One region of the Psychromonas sp. psych-6C06 genome, then DNA from elsewhere that is predicted to be linked to it. Evidence: predicted binding sites of a transcription regulator. Region 1 holds the regulator's gene; each other region holds the start of a gene.
What was found. The regulator sigma-54, encoded in region 1, starts transcription at its own class of promoters, with help from an activator protein. The targets are predictions, from matches to a motif close to GTTGGCACGNNNNTNGNNT.
Positions count from the first base shown of each region.

Region 2: a site for sigma-54 is predicted at 4,239-4,257, ahead of CW745_RS16925 (DVUA0089 family protein). Genes of this name have one in related genera too.
Region 3: a site for sigma-54 is predicted at 1,616-1,634, ahead of CW745_RS08765 (PEP-CTERM sorting domain-containing protein). Genes of this name have one in related genera too.

Region 1 is NZ_PIZM01000012.1:21,565-27,146, forward strand. Features, by position in the region: gene mgtE (magnesium transporter) at 1-636, opposite strand, end outside; gene CW745_RS14690 (HPr family phosphocarrier protein) at 661-936, opposite strand; gene rapZ (RNase adapter RapZ) at 941-1,795, opposite strand; gene CW745_RS14700 (PTS sugar transporter subunit IIA) at 1,811-2,257, opposite strand; gene CW745_RS14705 (RNA polymerase factor sigma-54) at 2,577-4,022, opposite strand; gene lptB (LPS export ABC transporter ATP-binding protein) at 4,087-4,812, opposite strand; gene lptA (lipopolysaccharide transport periplasmic protein LptA) at 4,812-5,345, opposite strand; gene lptC (LPS export ABC transporter periplasmic protein LptC) at 5,335-5,582, opposite strand, start outside.
Region 2 is NZ_PIZM01000006.1:182,570-188,151, forward strand. Features, by position in the region: gene CW745_RS09425 (sulfite exporter TauE/SafE family protein) at 1-720, shown strand; gene CW745_RS09430 (glycoside hydrolase family 88 protein) at 785-1,939, shown strand; gene CW745_RS09435 (AarF/UbiB family protein) at 2,284-3,954, shown strand; gene CW745_RS16925 (DVUA0089 family protein) at 4,327-4,911, shown strand; gene CW745_RS09445 (siderophore-interacting protein) at 5,120-5,582, shown strand, end outside.
Region 3 is NZ_PIZM01000006.1:27,647-33,228, reverse strand. Features, by position in the region: gene CW745_RS08775 (tetratricopeptide repeat protein) at 1-837, shown strand, start outside; gene CW745_RS08770 (hypothetical protein) at 965-1,420, opposite strand; gene CW745_RS08765 (PEP-CTERM sorting domain-containing protein) at 1,718-2,284, shown strand; gene CW745_RS08760 (fibronectin type III domain-containing protein) at 2,347-3,762, opposite strand; cyclic di-GMP riboswitch class I at 3,847-3,931, opposite strand; gene CW745_RS08755 (hypothetical protein) at 4,064-5,143, opposite strand; gene CW745_RS08750 (Gfo/Idh/MocA family oxidoreductase) at 5,140-5,582, opposite strand, start outside.

The DNA.
Region 1 (5,582 bases):
ACCTGTTTGAGTGTTCATCACTTCAGCAACAGAAAGTGCAGGGTCAACCGTTAATAATAAAGATAATGGAACATCACCAATTAAATGGTCATCAGAATTAACAACATATAAAGTATCTGTCGCTTCTGGCAACTCATCTTTAAGGCGTAAGTATCGAAGTACAACATCAATAGATACATCAGGTCGGAGTGTTATGGTGTCTGTATTCATAATTGAGCCAGCTGTATCTTCAGGGTAAGCGAGTGCTGTTTCAACTCGATGCCTATCTTGTGCATCCATCTGCTCTAAAACAGCTCGGTAAAGGCTATTTGGGATGCCACGAAGAATGTAAGCCAGATCATCAGTGTCCATCCCTTCAGTAACAGCAACTAAATTGGCCGCATCCATTAGGCTGATAATACCGTCTTTAGCATCTTCGTTTAATTCTTCGAGGATTTCACCTTGTTGATCATGGTCTGTAAGGTTCCATAATACCTTACGATTTGCTGGTGGTGAGGATTCAAGTAGTAATGCGACATCACAGGCAGGCATCTTTTCGATAATACTGCGAGCAAGAACAAACATGCCACTTTCGATTGCTTTATTGACTTCGCGGAGGTATTGCTGGGTATCTTTTAATTCGTTTTTTTCCAGCATCTGTTTTCCTTTAAATTATTATTATTATTCTTCTTCTAAAAACTTATCTTCTATTAGCCTAGTAACGGCAGACATTGCCTGTTGTGCTTGATTACCCGTTGCCGTTATTTCTATCTCTTGTCCAAAACAGGTTTCTAATACCATTAACCCTAGTACACTATCAGCATCAGCTTGTTTACCGTGGTGGCTAATCGTGATCTTAGCATCAAAATTATTAACCAATTCAACTAGTTTGATGGTAGCTCGTGTATGTAAACCGAGTTTGTTTTGTATTGTAATAGTTTGTTTGATGATATCCACTTTTTTATAAGCCTTCTTTTCCTGCAAGTCGTTTATGCTCAACTTGTACCTGATATTTGTTACCGAAACGAGCCGCAATCTTTTCCGTTACATAAACTGAGCGGTGTTTACCTCCTGTACAGCCGATAGCAATAGTCACATAATTGCGGTTATTATCCTCTAAATGTGGCATCCAAGATTGAAATAAATTCTCAATTTGATTAACCGTTTGCTTAACTATTGGAAAAGAGTCTAGATAGTCAATAATAGGTTGCTCTGTACCGTTAAATTTTTGTAATGAGGGTTCCCAGTGCGGGTTAGGTAAAAAACGAACATCAAAAATATAATCTGCATCTTCAGGCGATGCATACTTAAAGCCGAAGGATTGAAATATGATCAGTAACTTACTTTTGCTCGTGCCTTGTAAAAAAAGTTTGATGCGTTCATTGAGATTATGAATAGATAGTGTGGTGGTATCTATTTCAAGTGCTGCTGATTTCCTGATAGGGGCTAATAATGTATTTTCTTGCTCTAATGCCTGTGATAAAGACAGTTTTTGTTTTGACAGAGGGTGTAATCTGCGAGTTTCACTATAACGTCGAATGAGTTCTGTGCTAATCGCATCTATATAGATGATATCTATTTTTACTTTGCATTTTAATGTTGCTAGCAAGGAGTCAATTGCATCAGAGTCACCTGGTAGATTACGAACATCTAGAGTGATGGCTATTTTATTATTTTCTACATCAACGGTATCGAGGAGTTGATCTAATAATTGGAAGGGCACACCATCGATACAGTTATAGCCTAGATCTTCAAGCACATGTAGCGCGATTGTTTTTCCTGAGCCGGAACGTCCACTGATGATGATTAATTTCATTTTTTTCCCTCGCAGTTATTCAATTTGCAATAGGTTATATAACTGCTCGTTAGTTTGTGCGCTTCTTAGTTGTCGCAAATAGGGTTTGTCGAGCAATTTTTGACTTATTTCTGAGAGCGCCTGTAAGTATTCTTGGCATTTATCTTCAGGAACAAAAATAGCAAATAATATATCGACTTTATTACCATCGTAAGAATCATAATCGATCCCTGAATGGCATTGCATAAAAATAGCAGTAGCTGGATAGCTACTGTCAATTTTAACGTGTGGAATAGCAATTCCTAGCCCAACTCCAGTAGAGCCAATTTTTTCTCGTGCAATAAGCGAATTGAATAATTGCTGCGAGTCGATATCTAATTTTTCAGCTGCAATAATGCTGATTTTTTCTAATGCGCATTTCTTACTGCTGCAGCTAGTTTGGCTAAACACAGAGTCTTTATCTAATAGGTCAGATATTTTCATAATATTATTTTCTAGTGGCACAATTGGCGCGATTTTATCAGGTTAAATAAGAATGGCTATACAAGAACGCCCATTTTTTAATATTAATCAATATTAAGCGATTTAGCTTACTTAACCTCAATTCTGGTTAATGAAAGCTTTATGGTGTTTAAAACCACGATGCTGCTACTTTTATAATACAGTGCCTTCATTTTTGCGTAGTTCAGGCAAATTATCGTCGCAATAATGGGGTATTGGTAGATGTTTTAACGCCGAAATTCGCGGAAATAGCTGTATTGTATCGCTTTGCTTATCCAGAACTTAGGTTAGTTATCTAAACTTATAGTAACTGCTTGCGTTGATTAGAGGGTGGGATACCTAAGGACTCCCTATATTTAGCAATAGTGCGTCTTGCTACTTTTATCCCCTGCTCTTCAAGTAACTGAGTGATTTTGTTATCGCTGAGTGGCTTAGTAGTGAGCTCTGCATTTACTAACTTTTTAATTAACGCACGGATAGCAGTCGATGAACATTCGCCACCACTCTCGGTAGCAACATGGCTAGAAAAGAAAAATTTTAATTCATAAATACCGCGGGGTGTATGCATAAACTTTTGGGTGGTAACTCGAGAAATAGTAGATTCATGCATTTCAACTTCAAAGGCAACATCATTGAGCACCATTGGTTTCATTGCTTCGTCACCATATTCAAAAAATGCTTGCTGTTGTTGCACGATACAGTTTGATACTTTTAACAATGTTTCATTACGACTTTCGAGGCTTTTAATAAACCACTTCGCTTCTTGAAGGTTACCCTTAATAAATTGCGAATCTGTTTTACTAATATTACCTTTGCATAAGTCTGCATATTGTTGATTGATAGAAAGGTTCGGATCACAGTCCTGATTTAGCGATACGCGCCATTGTCCACCTATTTTTTTCACATAGACATCAGGTACAACGTATTGTGCTTGCGTATCTTCGAATTGATTTCCAGGACGTGGCTCTAAGGTTTGAATTAGGCGCATAATTTCTGCGAGTTCATTCTCTTTCAGTTTGGTCTTGCGCGCTAAAGTACGGTAATCTCGGTTACCTAATAGGTCCATATGTTCTTCGAGAATCATTAATGCTTCTGCACGCCAAGGGGTATCATCACTGAGATGCCGTAGCTGTATTTGTAAGCAGTCTTGTGCTGACTTAGCCGCAACACCAATGGGATCAAAATGCTGTATTCGTTTTAAAACTGCTTCGATCTCATCTAACTCAAGATCTTCAACTTCATTACTCAACGCTTCCAGTATCGATTCGCAGCTACTGGTTAAGTAGCCAAACTCATCAATGGAGTCGATAATAGCGGTTGCGACTAAGAGATCGGTTTGAGAAAAGGGAGTTAGTTGCATCTGCCATATTAAATGATCTTGAAGAGAAATAGATGACTCTCCCTGATAGACGCTATCTTCGCCTTCAAAAGAGGATGAACCTGAGGAAATTGAAGTTGTTGGAGGCGGTGTATAAGCTTCTTCCCAGTTGCTTTCATCAGGTTGCTCTTGTGAAAATTCTTGTTGGGTAAGTGCTTCGGCTGTATCAAGTTGACTACTGTCTTGCTCTTTGACGACATCTTGAAGTGAGCTGTTATCTTCTTGCTCTAGTAATGGGTTTTCATCAAGCGCATTTTGAATCTCTTGTTGTAAATCAAGGGTGGATAGTTGTAATAATTTGATCGCTTGTTGTAATTGTGGGGTCATCGCAAGTTGCTGACCCATTTTCAATTGTAACCCTTGTTTCATCAAAGCTTGTATTTCCTGATATAAATAACTAGTAGCTATGTCTTAATAACTATATTTACAATAACTATAGTTTAAATTCTTCACCTAGATACACTTGTTTTACATGATCATTTGCCAATATTTCGTCTTGTGTCCCAATTGCGATAATTTCACCATGGCTAACAATGTATGAGTGTTGACAGACATCAAGCGTTTCACGCACGTTATGGTCAGTAATTAGGACGCCTAAGCCTCGATCGCGAAGTTGACCGATAATATTTTTGATATCAATGACTGAAATTGGATCAACACCTGCAAAGGGCTCATCTAGTAGAATAAATTTAGGTTCGGTTGCTAGTGCTCTGGCAATCTCTACACGTCGACGCTCGCCACCCGAAAGGCTCATGCCTTTATTATTACGAATATGGGTAATATGAAACTCTTCTAATAGCGTATTCAGTTTTTCGAGGCGTTGATCTTTGGTAAGTTCTTTACGTGTTTCTAAGATACCCATGATATTTTCAGTGACTGTTAAACGTCTAAAAATAGAGGCTTCTTGAGGTAAATAGCCTATCCCTTTTTGTGCTCGTATATGCATTGGGTGATGTGATATATCTTCACCATCGACAATAATGGTGCCTTCATCCTGCTTCACTAAGCCAACGACCATATAAAATGAAGTGGTTTTGCCTGCCCCATTTGGGCCGAGTAACCCAACTATTTCTCCCGTCTTGACGGTTAAGCCTACACCATTTACTACGGTACGGCCTTTATAGCTTTTTACTAAACCTTTTGCGATTAACTCAGCCATTATTTATCTTCAGCCTGTTGTGTATTGTCATCTTTATTTTCAAATTGTGCTGGTAAAAATACCGTCTTTACACGCTCTTTGCTATTTTTGTCGCTTTCTACAATCAACTCTTCTGTTTCTAAAAAGTAGATTATTTTAGAACCATTAATTTGACTATCTAGCTGTTTTACTTGTGCGTTACCCGTTAAGGTTATCTTGGCTTTCGCTACATCGTAATGAATAGTATTCGCTTCTGCATCAAAGGGCTTACCATCTTCTTGGGTTTGGTAAAAAGTCGCTACATCACCTTTGGCAATCATAATTTCTTGATTGGCTTTCTCGCCACGAATGACAACCAGTTCATTTGCTGTAATTTTAATGGTTCCCTGGGTTAGCAACACTTCTTTTAGGAAGGTTACTGTATTACTTTTCATTTTTGCATGTTGGCTAACTGAGCTTACATTAATTGGTTGATCGTAATCAGACTCTAAAGATTGTACTGAAAGCGAGCAGAATATCATGCCAACGATTAAGCTAATTTTATTAATTTTCATTTAGGTATACCGCTTTTATCTGTTTTTTAACGATTAATTCTTCACTAACAAGTGATGCCCACATGCCAATGCCTTGTTGATCCATTTGTGGCCCTTGCCAATGAACAAATAGGTCTGTACTGATCTCTTTTTCTGTTAATAATATAGTTAGTTTTTCAGTACTCATTGTCTGTACTAATTGATCTAAACTTAAATTTTTTACCCAAACATCACCAGAAAGAATTAGATGATTATTAC
Region 2 (5,582 bases), on a different contig from region 1:
ATGGAATCACATTTACTCGTTGCAGGCATATTAATCTTTTTCGGTTCTTTCATTCAGACGGTGACAGGCTTTGGTATGGCCGTGATAGCTGGGCCTATATTGATCGTTATTGCACCACAGTACCTTCCCGGTCCAATTATTTTAGTTGGTTTGTTTCTCGCACTTATTAATGTGCTTAAGTATAAAGAAAGTGTTTGTTTAACAAAGCAAAAATTTAGTTTTTTAGGGTTGATACCGGGCACGATAGTGGGCGCCTTACTGCTTTACATTGTTGATGTTGCGCAGCTTTCTATGTTTATCGGTGTGGTGGTGTTAGTCGCTGTATTACTCAGTTTATTGCCGATTAAAATACAGGAGACACCTAAGCGTTTAACCATCGCAGGTTTTCTATCCGCCTTTTTTGGCACAAGCTCTGGAATAGGAGGGCCACCGATGGCGTTACTAATGCAGCATCAAAAATCTTCTTTGATTCGAGCCAATTTAGCTGCGTTTTTTGTGGTTAGTTCTGTGCTGTCATTATTGATGCTGATACCTGTTGGTTACATGAGCTTACAGCACGTGTATTTATCTTTGCCGCTTTTACCTGCTAGTTATTTAGGTTATCGCGTGGCCATCATTGCTATAAACAAAATTCCTGAAAAAATGATCCGCACATTGTCATTAATCTTATGCTTAATTGCTGGGCTGTGTGCTGTCTACTCAGGTTTTATATCGATGTAATTAAGCAAACAAAGTAAATTGCTCTAAATCTCCTTGAAAACGAATAATTATTAATGAGGTAAGTATGAATAAAGAGACTAACTGGGTAGATGTAGCTTGGTCGGGCATTGTCACAAAGGTGAAGAAAACCAGTCAGGAGATGACCGTTCCTTTTCCTTCAATGACTGAGAATGGCGAGTATTGCAATACACATCAGCCTTGGGCGTGGGTAGTCGGTTTTTGGCCGGGTATCTTGTGGCTACTTTATGAAAAAGAGAGCTATGAACCTTTTAAAGAGATGGCAATTGATAGAGAAAATATCATGGATGGCCCACTCGATGAATATGTAAATATTCACCATGATGTTGGTTTTATGTGGCAATTAACCTCGGTTAAACAGTTTGAACTGTTGGCGACCCCTCAGTCAAGAACAAGGGCGTTAAGAGCCGCCAGTCACTTAGCAAGTCGATTTAATATTAATGGTCGTTTTCTAACGGCGTGGAATAAGAATGATGTCAGTGTTGCAGACCCGAGAGGGTTAAGTATTATTGATAGCATGATGAACCTACCGATTTTATATTGGGCTGCAGAGCAACTTGATGCGCCTCGATTTAAACTCATTGCAATGGCGCATGCAGATACTGTGCTCAAAGAGTTTATTCGTGAAGATGGCTCAGTTCGTCATATGGTTGAGTTTGATTACCTGACGGGCGAAGTAAAAAGTTATCATGGTGGACAGGGGGACAATAAAAATTCTGCATGGAGTCGTGGTGCTTCATGGGCGATTCATGGTTGTGCATTGAGTTATCAATACACCCAAGAGCCTCGTTACTTAGAAGCGTCTATGAAAACGGCTGATTTTTTCATTAGTCAGTTACCTAAAGATTTTGTTCCACACTGGGATTTTAGAGCGCCCATCGATGAAAATACGCCACGAGATACTTCAGCCGCAGCTTGTGCTGCAAGTGGCTTATTGTTGCTCGCTGATTTGCTAGATGATGTGGATAAAAAAGCGCATTATGCAGGTGTTGCGAATAAGGTGTTGGAAAGTTTATATCGACAATACGCTACATTTAATGATGATACGCAACAAGGTATTTTAACAGGAGGTGCTTTTAATTGTCCGAAAAACTTGGGGATCAATTGTTCGTTAATTTATGGTGACTATTATTTTGTCGAAGCCATTTCTAAGATGAAAAATCGGTGTTCAGGTGCTGATAACCCCCTTAATATGATTTAACTTACTCCCACTCTTTTCTACATATATTAAAGCTATTTTGAAAAGAGTGGATGTTGCCACATTTTAGATAAAGTGAGCAATGAACCGTGTATTTTTTTTAGGTTTACTAAGCAAAGCAGAAAATTTGTGTCGCTATAGTAATCATATCGCTTTATACCCTCCATTAATTCGTCAACTGCAAATAATTATCTGTACTGTTAAGCCTTCACAGTGGCTGAAAATGCATACACTTCTGTTTTCATCATAAAAAGGACTTAACTGGATATGAAAACGCGTTACGGTATAGTGACAAAGTGCGTCGCGCTAACGTTGAGCCACTGAATTAAAAGTATAGGGATATTGTTATGAAATTATCACAATTTTCACAGTTTAAGCAGAATGCAACACGCTTTCAGGAGATTGTTGCGATCCTTAGTAAATATGGGTTGGCGAACTGGATCAAAGAGAAAGATCCCGACTTCTTAAATGGTTTATTTACTGACGCTTCAGGTAAAAGTTTTGCCGGTTTATCGCATGCGATCAGGTTACGTATGGCTTTGACTGAGCTAGGTACTACTTTTATTAAACTCGGTCAAATGCTCAGTACACGTGCGGATCTTATTGGCCCTGAAGTCGCTGAAGAACTATGCCTGCTACAGTCAGAAGTCCCAAGTGATTCAGAGAGTACGGTACGCACAGTGATTGAAGATGAGCTTGCCGCACCATTGGAAACTATTTTTAGCAACTTTAATTTTACACCATTAGGCTCTGCATCAATTGGTCAAGTACACGCCGCCACATTACAAACTGGTGAGCAGGTAGTGGTGAAGGTACAGCATGCTGGTATCGAGGAAAAGATTCGTGCCGATATTGAAATATTAGGCTTATTAGTCACACTCGCTGAAAAATATGATGCGCAATTGCAGTTATATCGTCCCAAGAGTTTGTTAAAAGACTTTGCTAATAACCTGCTTAAAGAGCTTGATTATAATAAAGAGCTTAACAATATCGCACTCTTTAAAAATTACTTTAAAGATCATCAGCAGATTCATATTCCAGATACCTACGATGCATTGTCGGGGCAAAAAGTGCTGGTGATGGAGCGCCTTAAAGGGGTAAGTATTGGCGATAAAAGTCAACTTAAATGCACCCCTGAAGAGGGTAAAGTACTCGCTAAAATTGGTGTCAATCTCTATCTAGATATGATTTTTAAATACCGTGTTTTCCATGCTGATCCACACCCAGGAAATATTTGGGTATTACCTGGTGATCAGCTTGGTTTGTTAGATTTTGGCATGATTGGTCGCTTAGATGATAATTTGCATGAAGCGATTGAAAATATGTTAATGGCAGTATCACAAAAAGATGTCGTCGAAGTAACGCATCAAATAACTACTATTTGTAGTGTACCTAAAGGTTTTGATCGACAGCAGTTACAAGAAGATGTTGGCGAATTTATTTTTGAATACTTTTCGAGCTCACTTGATTCTGTCAACGTCACTGAAATGCTGAATTGTTTAACTGGCATTATTCGTGCTCACCACCTTGTTATGCCAACAGGGATCTCTTTATTGATTCGAGTACTGGTTTTATTAGAGGGATCATCACAATTATTAGATCGTAGTTTTAGCTTTAATGATGCGGTTGTCCCTTACACGCATAAAATGCGAATGCGCCGTCTGAACCCTAAAAGAGTAGCCAAAAAATTGGGTAAATCACTGAGCGCTTGGGAGCGTTTACTGTCTGCATTACCTGCCGATTTAGAAACACTGATGTCACAAATGCGCAGTGGTGACTTTGATGTTAACTTAAAACATCGCCACTTAGATGCTGTCGTTAATCGCTTAGTATATGGCGTGTTAACGGGGTCCATGTTACTTGGTGGAAGTATGCTATTAAGTAGTAAAGCGCCACCATTAATTAATAATATTTCAATTTTAGGCGCCGGATTAGTGGGAGGGGCAGTGGTACTTGGTTATAAGTTATTGAATGCGATTAGCAAATCAGGCAGCTTGGTAGATAGTGGCAAACGTTAGCGTTTCAATGAATATAGTCTTTTGTAGTTGAGAGTATTTGTTAGATGCATTGCTATAAAGTTGTTCAACAAAGAAACGTCAATTTGAAATTAAAATCTACATTTATGATTTTAAAGTGGGCTACCTAAGTAGCTATTCATTAGTGCTTTGTTAATAATAAATGGGAGTTAAGTAAAAAGCCTTTTATTTCATGTTTTGTTGTTTTTTATGTCGATTTACATTACATAAATATAAATAAAAGGGCTTTTTAATATAAAAAGGCCTTTATAACAATGGCTTATGTTGTTGGTATGTAATTTGCTTTAAGTGTGGGTTCTATATGTATAGGAACATACATATGAATTAATTACACATTTATGGAGAAAACTAGCAATGAATAAATTTACTTTGTCGTCGGCACTACTTTTAGCGACAACTACAATGAGCGCAAATGCGACGTTACTTAACTTTACTGGTGACATCGCGAACCACAACGATGTTGTTTACACGCAATTCACATTAGATGATGATTCAAATAATGTTAGAGTTTGGACAGATTCTCATCAAGGTGGTATTAACTTTGACCCAATCACTGCGCTATGGAATTCTGATGGTGATTTAATTCGTGAAGATGATGATAATGCGTCTGTAAACCCATCGACACAAACCAGTTATGACTCTGGTTTTGCGCTGAACTTTTTAGCTGCTGGTACTTATACCTTCACTGTTGCTACGTATAATAACTTTGCTACTGGTGGCAATCTTTCTGATGGCTTTAGTTTCGATAGTGAAGCACCTATTGCGCTATCTGAGTGGAGTCAACCAGCAAGTAGCTTGAATATGGGGACGCATTGGAGCGTTTGGCTAGATGGCGTAGATAGTGCAACAAGTACTCCTGTTCCAGCTCCTGCATCAATTGCTTTGTTTGGCCTTGCTTTAGCTGGGCTTGGTTTCTCACGTAAGAGCAAAAAATCATAGTTATTCATCAATAATTATTTATTGAATGTAAAAACCTAACGATTTAAATCGTTAGGTTTTTTTATGCCCTGATATTTATAGCAATGAGCATTTTATCCACTGTTTGACCACTACTGCAACAAGCCTGATTTTCTCCTAAAGCATATTCCAATTCCTTAGACTTAATGTTAATATTTCTGTAAATGATAATCACTATCAGGTGCGTCTAATGAAAAAACCACAACCAATCGCATTGCGCGTAATAAACTCCGTCAAGTTAAGTGCGAATATGCAGCGTATTACCTTACAGGGTAAAGAGCTCGCTATTTTCCCTGACGATTGTCAGGGAGGCTATGTCAAATTACTCTTTAATGCACAGGGAGGGACTGACCTGAGTCAGGTAGCGCCTGAACAGCGCCCTGTCATGAGGACTTACACAATTGCTCACTATTCGCCATCGGCACTCACTATTGATATCGATTTTGTACGCCATGAGACACCTGATTTGAGCTGTGGCTTCGCGGCTCGTTGGGCAAAGAATGCAACAGTGGGCGCGTCGATTTCTATTACAGGCCCAGGCTTACTGATAGATATGAAGCACAATGCAGATTGGCTCTTTGCCGTTGCTGACATGACCGCATTGCCAGCGTTAGCTGCAAAAATCGCTCGGTTGCCTAATGATGCTTGTGGTT
Region 3 (5,582 bases), on a different contig from region 1:
GCACAAAATATAACACAGGCAATTGTCCATCTAGAGGATGCAAAACAAGGCGTAGATGGCAAGCTCATCACCTATTTTAATCAGCTTAGACAGAAAATTAATTATCAGCGAGCATACTCCGCACTACAAGCAAAGGACTATATCCAAGCGAGAACCTTGGCTTTAAATGAACTTAAAAGCGCACCCGAGCAAGCAACATTTTTAGTATTATTAGCAAGAATTGAGATTGATGCAGGACAGCTCAACGAAGCCCAAAAAGTGATTCAACAGGTAGAAGCGATTCTGCCTAACAACCCGATTACCACCATTTATCTTGCAGACATTGCGATTATGCAAAAAGATAATGCAAAAGCAATACAACTACTTGAGAATAAATGGAAATCAGGCCGCAATGATCAAGTCGCACAAAAACTCTATGCGACCCTCAAACGAGAGAGTGAACAACGTGCATCTCAATTTTTAACGCAATGGCAAGCGCAAAGCCCCGGAAGCCTAGCTGCTAGCATTAATCAAGCATTAGTAGCTCAAGCTGCAGGTGACCACAAACAAGCGTTAATATTGTATGAAAAAGTATTAGAACAACAACCTAATGAGCTGACTAGCCTCAATAACGCAGCATGGTTATATCTTAATGTAGATGCAAGTCGTGCTGAAGAGCTAGCACGAAGAGCGTCACAACAAGCTCCTAATAACGGCCCGATTGCAGATACCTATGGCTGGATATTATATAAGCAAGGCAAATTAAAAGAAGCCCAAAAAGAGCTACGACGTGCTTATACATTAGCCCCAGATAATACCGAAATAAAAGATCATTGGCTTGAAGTGAAGGATTTGTAAGAAAACGTTAAGCATGAATAAACTAACCGCCCTTACCGGCGCTTAGTTTATTCAGAAATGATAATGTTGATAATGTTGATAATGTTGATAATGTTGATAATGTTGATAATACATTAGGACTTAGTACTTAATAAGTCACTTCTAAACAAGACTCTTCAGAGTTAGCTTGCCCACCTGCATTAACCGCAACCACCTTATAACAATACGATTCACCAACAATAACACCTGTATCTGTATAACTTATCGTATCTTTGGGTAATACTTCGACTTGGTCAAAATGAGTATGTCGAATATTTTTCCGAACAACAATAAAAGCATCTTCATTATCTGAATTATCAAGCCATTCAATTTGGACATTTGAAAAATCTACTTCACCGTTGCTTTCCAAAGGTGGGGTAACAATAATTGACTCCGTATTATTAGCGATCTCTTTTACAATTTCTTCTGCAACGAGCACATTATCTTGTTCAAGAATATTATTAATAACACTTAAGTCTTCTGAGCTAGAGGAGCCACAGGCAGATAAAAGAACTGATAAAAAAACAGCGGGTGTCACTACCTTAACTGCAGAAGAAAATTGCATTCAAACTCCATCTATAAAAAATATCAAAGAAACCAATTGTAAGCGTAGCTTGTTACTTATTCAATCAATCTATCACCCCAGATTCATTAACTTTGATTTAAGTCTGTTTATCTATTTCAAACTTACCCATGTCAGTTTTATTTACACACCGGGTACAACTAAGTAAATAACCCATTGATAAACATAAGCTTTATTTTTGGCATGAAAAATGCTTATGTACAAATAAGTTCATATTAATTTGAGCTTCACTATTTAATAACAAGCCCAATAAGGGACGAACACTTAATAAGGATTAACATGAAAAACGTATTTTTAAAGCTTGTTGCATGCGCAACACTTTTAGTAGCGTCATCATCAACTTTCGCAACCACTTTGGACACAATTCAAGGTGAAATTGCATTTTTTGGTTTTGCACAAGCTGACTACAACGCAGCAGAAACTGCACTTGAAAGCGTGTCTTTTAACCCAGTAACTGTTGCAGCTACAACGATTGACTTTCAATCGGTTGCAATTGGCTCAGCAGCTACATTTAACGATATCGTTATCAACAATTCAGTGCCAACTGTAAATGGTGGTGCTGAATTTTGGGCTGCAGGTGATTTCACCTTTACATTAACTAACATCACGCACAATGATGCAGATAAAGATGGTCTATTAAATGACTTCATTGCAAATGGTGTTTTAAAGTCAGTTTCAGGCCTATTTGCTGATACATCAGGTATGATGAAGTTCTCTGCAAATCAATTTGGTGCGCCAGGCGAATTTATCTTTGCAGCTTCTGCAGTACCTGCTCCAGCAACAATTGCATTACTAGGTCTTGCATTAGTTGGCTTTGGTGCTGCTCGTCGTAAAAAACAAGCTTAATAAAATTGAGCTAAAAACGCAAAAGCCGAAGATAAACTCTTCGGCTTTTTACTTACTGTTTGTTACTCAAATGTAAGGCCAACGAATCCTAGCGCACTGTACCCCCCTCTTTCCCCGTAAGGATGCAAATCAAGTTCAAGTTCCCCTTCAAACTCAACCTCTATTTTCATATAATACCAACGGTACCCACTAGGGACTTCAATTAACTCGTTTACTCCATTGATAGTCAGCTCAATAAATGTTGCCTCATGACTCCAGACGCCAACTTTAAAGTACAGTGATGTAGTATTAACCTGAGACTCTGCACTCTGCAATTTTATATCTACGCCATTCGATTCTTTCCAGCCCATATATCTATAGCCTGAGTAATCACCTCCGTTAGCACTAACAAATTCATAAGGGCTATCATAAACCATTGTTTTTCCATAATAACCTAGCGAAGTAATACTCACATCAGAAGCACCTTCATTACCTATTTCACCATTAGAAACCATGAATTTCACATTGCTAACATCAATTTTATAATCAACATTAGTATCGATATCTACCATAGCTGCATATTGAGGAGCACTAGGCTTGTTATTGATTACCAAGCCTGCAAACATAACAGAGCTATATACAGCTCTATCACTATCAGTGGTAATGGTAACAGGAGCTGTACCATCAAATTCAATATCCACCATGATGTAATGCCACCCATAACCGCTTGGTAAAGTTATTTTTTCAATTGTATCACCCACTGTAACCAGAATACTTGACTCCTCATGACTCCAAACACCTGCTCGCATATATAATGTTGCAACCTGTAAATCTCCACTTGCTTGCAAAACAAAAGATAAACTATTGCTTGTGTCGAAGACCATGCTTGCATATCCATTATCTAACTCTACCCCGTCTTGCTGAAAGCTAAAATCCTCACGATCAATTCGATAAAGATTCCCCTCATTTACATAAAAATCAACATTAAAAATATCATCTTCACTATACCGATCATTATATAACTCATCACTTTTAAAGGAATATAGTTTCTTTTCAGCTATTTCAATATTGATAGGTCTCGGTATAAATTGGTGTGATACCACCATATTTCCAGAAGGATCTACAAGATCTGGATGTATGGGTAAAGTTGGTGATGTAGGCGAAGTAGGTGGTATAGGTGAGGAAACGACGCCCTGTACTTCTTGGCAGACTTCATCTGAAATACTTTGCCCAGCCTGATTAAATGCAATAATTCGATAACAATATGTTTTATCGATAATTACATCTATATCAGTATAACTATTAGTGTTTTCAGAAAGGATCGCGACACGCTGAAAACTCGCATCACCCGGCTGGCGCTTTTCAACAAAAAACACATCTTCATTAGAGTTGTCTACCCAGCTAACTAGCAAGCTTTCTGCAGCAACCACAGGGCTAAAAAATAGATATATAAACAACGTAAAGTAATAGGTTTTAGAATAGGTAAATAGCTGATTCATTTTGCCTCCACAAAAATGATCATTCAGCGTTTATTGACATTGCATTATCTTTGAAATATGGAGGGATATAACAATATGTATCGCCTCGGTAACTCCGCTACCATAGACAGTTGTCGACAGGCCGGTGGCTTTGCGTATTAAGGTTTCCCTTAACTTGCCTTTTTCTAGCTACAATATATAAACATCTGAATGCAAGTAATAAAAGATTAGATGTATGTGACAAAATAAATATAGCTTAAAAATTTACATTGCCTAATAATATTTTCTCAGTTTTTAAATTATTGTGGAGGCAGGCTCATTATTAAAGTATCGATAATGCCTTTACTAATTGCTGTGCGCCACTCTGACAGCTCATCTCATCAGGGTATTCGACCTGATTAATTTCAATGATCACCTGCCTTAAAGATTCTCCCTTTAACTGCGATTGGCTAACTTCAACAAAAGGTACTCTGCGCGATAAAAAACGCTTCAAATAAGGTGTCTCAGGCCAATCTGGTCGTTGTAGGCTAAGCACGCGTACTTTTTTATATTTAGCTAATGCAGCTATTTCACAATAAGTGCCATAACCCGGTTTAGTAATAATCAAATCACTACAAGCAATAAGGCTTAGAAAAGGAAGGTTTAATTGACCAATTTGCGTCATATCTGCACGCGCTGAAGGTGGCGTTTGATCAACTAACCAATGCAAGCTCTCAATTTCAGGCCATTGCGCTAGGTCCAGTGGAAAAGGTAAGCCCCCTAATGCAAGCAAGCCTATCTTTTTAACACTCTTTGGTAATTTGGAAAGTAGCACATCCATTTGTGCCACAGGCTGGTCATTAATACTCGCAATTTCAATCTCTTTTCCATCACCTAAAGGAACAAAAGGCAAAGGTTTAAAGACTTGATCAACTTTTTCATAGACCGACATCATTTTGCGATAGACTGCTTGAGTAGCTCGCTCTTCATTTAAACAATAAGCTTGATAAATTTGCGCCCAATTAAACGGCGCTACAGAGGCAGTTTGGATGCCCAATTGATGCGCTGCATCTAAACTAATTGGTGAGATATTACTAATTAGCATATCTGCTTTCATCGTAGCTAATTGGTCTTTTTCAGTCTCGACGTAAGATTGCCAATTTTCATACAAAGTTTGATATTTTTGGCGGCTATTTTCAATATCTATCTCAATCGGTGTGGCCATTAACATACCAAAATCAGATCCCATTGGATAATAATCAAATTCGCCAGCCAAACGAGAATCAAGATAAGCTTTGGGTAAAAGCGTCATTACTGATATTTTTATATGGGGATATTGCGCCATTAAGCAATTAATCACAGAGCAAGATATCGCACCATGCCCAAACCCGTGTGCTGTTATCGAAAAGCATATATGTTTCATAATTTACCTATTTTTTGACAAAGCGCTTCGGCAAACAGATGGCTAGCTAAATTTCGATTCATAATCTGCCTGTCTAATTTCCCCTGTGCAACGACATTTAGCCAATCATCAATCATCGCCACAAAACCTTTACTCGCAAGCATCGGCGTCCAATCAGCCAGCTGTAATAATGTTTGTTGATTAGCATTCCAGTTAATACCTGAGACAAAAGAGTCAAACTGGTAACTACTATTCGAATAATTAAAAGTGACTCTTTCATTGGTTACACCGTGTGCACGATTCATTGAAGCCTGTAACAGTGCGCCGTTTTGTTGCCACTGAATATCTAAACGCGCGAGCAACTCACCTTCAAATTGAGTCACAATATTAACCTCATCAACAGTCGTTTTAGCATATAAATTGACACTATCTAATGGATGAATGAAGTCATCAAAAATAA